Regions from separate parts of the Lactobacillus sp. M0393 genome, predicted to be linked through region 1. Evidence: riboswitches for the same ligand, from Rfam matches in the RefSeq annotation. Region 1 holds a riboswitch; the other holds the start of a gene.
The links. A riboswitch is a leader RNA that binds a small molecule or an ion and turns the genes downstream of it on or off. The one in region 1 is predicted to bind FMN.
Positions count from the first base shown of each region.

Region 2: it holds a riboswitch for FMN, as region 1 does, so the genes downstream of both, H3R29_RS02215 (ECF transporter S component) here and ribD (bifunctional diaminohydroxyphosphoribosylaminopyrimidine deaminase/5-amino-6-(5-phosphoribosylamino)uracil reductase RibD) in region 1, are expected to answer to the same signal.

Region 1 covers NZ_JACFPK010000001.1:192,200-195,607, forward strand. The annotation lists gene H3R29_RS00965 (UDP-N-acetylmuramoyl-L-alanyl-D-glutamate--2,6-diaminopimelate ligase) at 1-652, shown strand, start outside; gene H3R29_RS00970 (aspartate/glutamate racemase family protein) at 667-1,413, shown strand; gene H3R29_RS00975 (hypothetical protein) at 1,563-1,757, shown strand; FMN riboswitch at 1,865-1,998, shown strand; gene ribD (bifunctional diaminohydroxyphosphoribosylaminopyrimidine deaminase/5-amino-6-(5-phosphoribosylamino)uracil reductase RibD) at 2,119-3,180, shown strand; gene H3R29_RS00985 (riboflavin synthase) at 3,165-3,408, shown strand, end outside.
Region 2 covers NZ_JACFPK010000002.1:176,421-179,828, reverse strand. The annotation lists gene H3R29_RS02220 (LysM domain-containing protein) at 1-326, opposite strand, end outside; gene H3R29_RS02215 (ECF transporter S component) at 430-1,116, opposite strand; FMN riboswitch at 1,199-1,313, opposite strand; gene H3R29_RS02210 (pseudouridine synthase) at 1,342-2,058, opposite strand; gene scpB (SMC-Scp complex subunit ScpB) at 2,061-2,669, opposite strand; gene H3R29_RS02200 (ScpA family protein) at 2,659-3,396, opposite strand; gene H3R29_RS02195 (reductase) at 3,393-3,408, opposite strand, start outside.

The DNA.
Region 1 (3,408 bases):
AGCCAAGCAGCTTAAAATAGCTGGCGATTACCAGTTAAAGATGTTAGGTGATTTTAACGAATCTAACGGTACCGCAGCAGTAATTGGTGCAGGACTGGCCGGGATGAATTATGACGATGCTGCTAAAGGTATTAGTCAAGTTACCGTCCCTGGAAGAATGCAAACAGAAGTTACCAAGAAGCACGGAGTAGTGGTTGTGGACTTCGCACATAATGAAGCTTCAATGATGGCTCTTATGGGCTTTATGCAACGCGAATTTAATAATCCCAAAATTATTGTCGTTGTGGGGGCACCTGGTGACAAAGGAGTTTCTCGTCGTCCCGGTTTTAGTAACAGTCTAAATGCCTACGCTAATAAAGCCTTTCTGACAACAGATGATCCTGGCTTTGAAGATCCCATGGATATAGCACAGGAAATTGATGCCGGCATTGATCATTCTAAAGTTGATGTCACAATAGAACTAGACCGTAAGAAGGCTATCCATGATGCAATCGGTATGTCCAAGCAGGGTGATGTTGTTCTGATCTGTGGTAAAGGTGAAGATAGTTATCAAAAGATCCGGGGAGTAGATACTCCTTATCCGTCTGATATTACAGTTGCACAACAGGTAATTGATGAACTTGAAGGACAAAAAGAACATTTTAACGGTTAGAAAAGCAGGTATTAATGAAACATTTTTTTAGTATTATTGGCGGTATGGGTACGATTGCAACGGAAAGCTATGTCCGCATGATTAATCACCGTCTAAAGATTACCAAAGATCAGGACTATCTGAATTATATTTTGGTTAATGATGCCCAAATTCCTGACCGCACGGCTTATATCAAAGACCATAGCCAACCTAATTTTTTCAATGCCTTGCGTGATGATGTGCTCCAGCAAGCAATGCTAAAGCCCGACTTTTTCGTGATGCCATGTAATACTGCACATTATTTTTATGACGACTTGGCTAAACTAACTGATATTCCTTTTTTACATATGATGCGCATTGCCGTGCATAAGTTCGTAAATGATTATCCGGAAGAAAAAAAGATTGGTTTGATTGCTACAGAAGGTTCGATTTATGATCATCTGTACGAAGACGAAATTGAACAAGTTGGTCGTGAGGTAGAACTGGGTGGTCCTGAGATTCAACCGCTGGTTACTGAGCTGATTTATTCCAACATTAAAGAAAAAGGCGTAGTTGATGGCGAACTTTATCACCGCATATTACGCACCATGCATGATCAGTATGGCTGTAATGTAATTTTACTTGGTTGTACTGAATTATCTTTAGCTCAGGAAAAGGCGCCAGAGCATCCGTATAATGTTATTGATCCGCAAGTTATTATTGCTGATGTGGCAATTGAATTAGAACTAAAAATTCGTGCAGGAATGGATCCTAAGACTGCTATAGAGAAATATATGTATTAAACAATACGTGTTGTTTAATACAAATTAAAATAGACTAGTAATCAATTTGAATTATTAGTCTATTTATTTTTCTTAAAAAGTGTTGACAATGTTGCCATCCGGTAGTAGTGTATTAGAAAAGTAATACAGATGAAAATGGGAGAGTTAAAATGTTATATCTTTTATATATATTTATTGGCATACTGATAATATTGACTACTAATTTAGCAGTAACAGCAATTTTGAGCATTAGAGATGCTTATCGCAATCACCTTAAAGATCATTTATCATTTGGCACTGCCTTCAAGAAATATTTTGGTAAAAATAATAATATCCCCCTTCATCTGTCTGATTGGAGACTATAAGGAATTATTTTATTTAAGTTTGCGCTTATCGTATATATAATTTTATAAAACAATAAATTGCTATTGCCGACATAGGATATCTATATTATACTGGAATAAGTTGAATACGGTTTCTTCGGGGCAGGGTGCAATTCCCTACCGACGGTGACAATTAATAATTGAAGTCCGTGACCCGCGTTTTGCGGTGGAACTAGTGCAAGTCTAGTACCGACAGTTAAAGTCTGGATGGGAGAAGAACAAACAAGATTAGACAGAAAACTCGCGTCGTTATTAAACTTCGCTGAAATCTTATTTGATGAATATAAAATAAGCCTCGTTGATTGAATCAACGAGGTTTTTTAATGCTTAGGAAGTGAAATTAGTGCAGGATAAGGATTATATGCAAATGGCAGTTCAAGAAGCATTGAAAGCTCAGGGAATGACTTGGACCAATCCTTTAGTTGGTGCAGTTTTGGTTAAAAATGGTCAGGTTCTAGCGACCGGCTACCACCATCAATTTGGTAAGGAACACGCAGAAGTTAATACACTCTCACACTTAGCTGACCCCCAGCAGGCACAAGGTGCAACTTTGTACGTCACGCTAGAGCCTTGCAGCCATTACGGCAAGCAACCTCCTTGCTGCAAAAAGGTCACTGAGGCCGGAATAAAAAAAGTTGTTATTGGTCAGGTTGATCCTCATCAAATTGTAGCTGGCAAGGGTATTGAATATCTAGAAAGCCATGGGGTGCAAACTGAGATAATCGGTGGTACAGAAAATTTAAACGTTGCTTATAACTTTTTTTATCACAAAAAGAGGCCTTTTGTGACGCTTAAATATGCAATGTCCATTGATGGCAAAATTAATGCTGCAGGTAAAACGAGAACAATTTTGACTGGGGATGCAGCTCAGGTGGATGTGCAAAAGTTGCGTTTGCACAACCAAGCAATTTTAATTGGGGCAAATACTTTGCGAATAGACAATCCACTTTTAACGGTCAGAATTAAGAATTTACCCCAGCCACCTATTCGAATAGTGTTAACTAAAGATGCTAATCAGTTGGACTTTAACAGTCGCATGTTTAAGACACATGGTGAAATCTGGCTATTAAGTAGAAGTGAACTGACTCAAAAAGTAGCTGAAAATATTCGCTGCTTTACTGCTACTAAATGGACACCTTCAAAAATTGTGCAGCTTTTAGCCGCACATGAAATTCAAGCACTATTAGTTGAAGGTGGCAGCAATGTCCAGAGCCAGTTTGTAGCAGCGGACTTGGCTGACGAAATAGTGACATACATTGCTCCTTTAGTTTTAGGCGGTACTGCATTACCTGCTGTGTTTGGCCAGGCTTTAGCAGAAAAAAGTGATTATCAACTTTTAGACGTTAAAAAATTCAATCAAGATGTCAGAATTCGCGTGAGGAGAAAAGAATGTTTACAGGAATAATTCAAACTACGGGAAAGATAACCCGTTTGGAAATTAGTGAGCAACATGCAAGACTAGGTATTTGCGCTCCTAAATTAGTGCAAAAAGATTTGCCTTTAGGGGCAAGCATTGCCGTTAATGGTATTTGTTTAACCGTTACCGCTTGGAGCGATAATGACTTTGCAGTAGACGTGATGCCGGAAACAATGAAACGGACTAATTTGGGCAATTTGCAAAAAGGTAGTTTGG
Region 2 (3,408 bases), on a different contig from region 1:
TGTTTCTTTTTATGCTTAACCTTAGGTTTGGGTTTTGCCTTCGGTTTGCTCTTAGTTTTATTTTCGATAAGTTTGTTTTTTGCAGGAGAAGCTTTAACGTTTGCTTTTTTGGCAGCTTTTTTATGAGTTTTGCGTACTTCAACTATTTTATTACTTGAATTATTATTCGCTGCTAAATGATGTACTACTGGAACAAGGCCAATTAGTATCATTATAAGTAAAACAATGAGTACAATCCAACGTTTAGAAACAGAGTTGTATGTTTCAACTCTGGTTTTTTGCGGACGTTTATAATGTTGATATGGTCCCTTAGGATTATTAGTCATCTTAAAAAGCCTCCTTACCTAACTTGTTTAATTTTAGCATATTTACCATTTAAGTGGATAAAAAAATCGGTCATTTAATAGACCGATTTCATAATTTCTGAGTTTAGTTTTTTAAATTGAAGTTTTTCCTGACAAATGGTTTGATTGTTCTCAAAACAGTTTCAAACAATAAGTAAACCACTGTACCATTTATTGCCCCTTTTAATAAATTAAACGGCACAATAATGCCAAAAATATAGGCACTCATTGATGGAATGTGGAGCAATTTGCCCAAATAAACTTTCTCAGTAAACGCCAATAGACCTGAATAACCATGAATAGCTGGCAAATTGGGTACCGTAGTTGCTGCATAAAAAGGTGTTAGAACCAGAGCATTTAAAACTGACAAAACAAAAGCCATCGCTATAATGCCAAGAACTATACCTAAGATTGGTTTTAAATGTTTTTTAGTAAAACTCTTTTCATCTTTATTGATATTTCTAGTCAAATAATAAAACGGCAAAGCAAATGAAATTGATGCTAAAAAGGCCGCAGATTGACCCACTAAACTTGGTAGCGCAAAACCTTTATATATTAAATTAATTAGCATTCTCACAAACGCGATGAAAATGCCGGGTAATGGACCAAATAAAAAAGTACCAATAGTAATTACAACATCAGAAAAATCAAATTTTAAAAAGCTGGTGACAGGCAATGGTATTTCCAAAAGCATTAATACATATGCAATTGTTCCAATTAAAGTATATGCTACTATATTGACCAAATTATTTCTGCCTTTTCTTTGCAAAATTCTTACCTCCAAAAAAACTCGGTCTGTTGCTTCTAGCAACAGACCGAGTAAAAGTAAGCTAAAGATCTTGGCTTTTAGTTTAGTCTGTCTTCTTTCATCTAGACTTTAACTATCGGTATCACAATAGATTCCACCACTTTCGTGGGTCGCGGACTCTCACCGCCGGTCGGGATTTTCACCCTGCCATGAAGACAACAAACTTAATATTTAATTTTCAATACCATCTTAATCTACGTCTTTTAATCTGTCAACTTCCTCATGGGATAATTCGCGAAAACTTCCGGAAATCAGAGAATCCAGGGTTAAAAAGGCGTATCTTTCACGTGCTAATTTTTTAACCTGATGATGAACAGCCTTAAACATTCTTTTTACTTGATGATACTGCCCCTCATGAATAGTTAACTGTACTATTTGGCTATTTTTTTTGCGGTCAGTTCTAATTACTTTAACTTTAGCCGGAGCACATCTATGACGATCAATTTTTACTCCGTGGGTAAGCTGACTGATTTCTGCAGGAGAAAGCACACCCGTAATTTTAGCAACATATACTTTGGCTACATTATTGCGTGGATGCATCAATAAATTTGCAAGCTCTCCGTCATTGGTCATCAAGAGTAAACCTGACGTGTCATAATCTAGTCTGCCAATTGGGTACAAGCGGTAGGGCAATTCTTTAAAGTATTCAACAACGGTTTTTCGGCCTTTGTCATCGCTGGCAGTCGATACCACCCCACGCGGTTTATAAAAAAGGTATGTGTGCAAACTTTCCCGCTCAATTGGTTCACCATCGACGGTAATATTACTAAATGTATCTACCTTAGTACCTAATTTTGTAACTACATTACCATCAACTGTCACCCGCCCTGCGGTGATCATTTTTTCAGCCTTGCGTCGTGAAGCAATTCCAGCTTCAGCAATTACTTTTTGTAATCGTTCTAACACCATTATGATTCTCCTTTTTGAGTTTTAGCAATATTCTTATCTGCTTGACCCTTAGCCGCAAATAAATCGATTTCACCTTCGGCATTAACACTTTCATCTTCAAAATCTTCAATTAGAGGTAAATCGGCTAAACTTTGATAACCAAAATACTGCAAAAAATAGTCAGTGGTCACGTATAAATTAGGGTGTCCCGGAGCCTCTTTTTTGCCATTTATCTTTACAAGACCCCGCCAAATTAATGTTTGTAAAGCACCAGATGAATTTACCCCTCTGATTTCATCAATTTCTATCCGAGTAATAGGCTGCTTATAAGCAACAATTGCTAATATTTCCAAAGCGGACTGACTAAGACTTTTAGTTAAATCTTTTTGAAAAAAGTTTTCAATTGTTTTGCTTACTTCCGGCCGGGTTGTTAATTTATAAGAATCGTTCAGTTGCTGTATTTGCAGACCTGAATCCGAATTTTGCTGTAATTTTTCCTGCAAGCTTTTAGTTAATTCGCGCAGTGCAGGCTTGCCAATTTGCAGCAGTTCACACAAATTAGTGCTTTCAATGCCATTATCACCGGCCACATACAATAGAGCCTCTAACTGGGCAATTTTAGTTATCATCGCTATCAATTCTTTCCAAGTTCAGATCGCCAAATGTTCTATTTTGTGTTACCCGCAATTCTTGCTTTTTACAAAGTTCAAGCAATGCTAAAAACAAACCAATAACATCAGATAAAGTTTTCATTTTTTGACAACATGCAAAAAAACTGACCTTTTTGCACTTTGCCAATTCGGTTTGCAAAAAAGTACTCATCTCTTTAACAGAGGTCTCTTTCACCTCAACCGAAACAATATCTGGCTGTCTGATCTTCATTCTTTGTAATACTAAAATAAACGTATTAGCCAATTCAGTGGAAGTAATTTGTCCTCGAGGTAACGGCTGAATCTTTTTACTAAGGGGCACGCTTTCCTCTTTAGCAGCAGTAATGGGAACCTTTTCGTTACGCTTTTTAAAGTAAACCGAGATTTTTTTGAATATTGAGTAGGTAATAAGCTGCTGTACGAGTTCATCCCTAGGATCTTCCTGTTCCTCATCATTTTCTATGAAATCATTTTGCGGCAGTAATGATTGAGACTTTATGCGTAACAACAATGATGACATGACAAAGTATTCACCGGCAATTTTCAAATTAAGACTTTGCATTTGATGTAAATAGGCTAAATATTGGCTGGTAATTTGGGCTATCGGAATATCATAAATATCAATTTTCTGTACTTTAATTAAGTGCAGCAACAAATCTAAAGGGCCTTCAAAATTGGGTAATTCCAAAGTAAGATTAGCACTCATATTTTTGAGTCC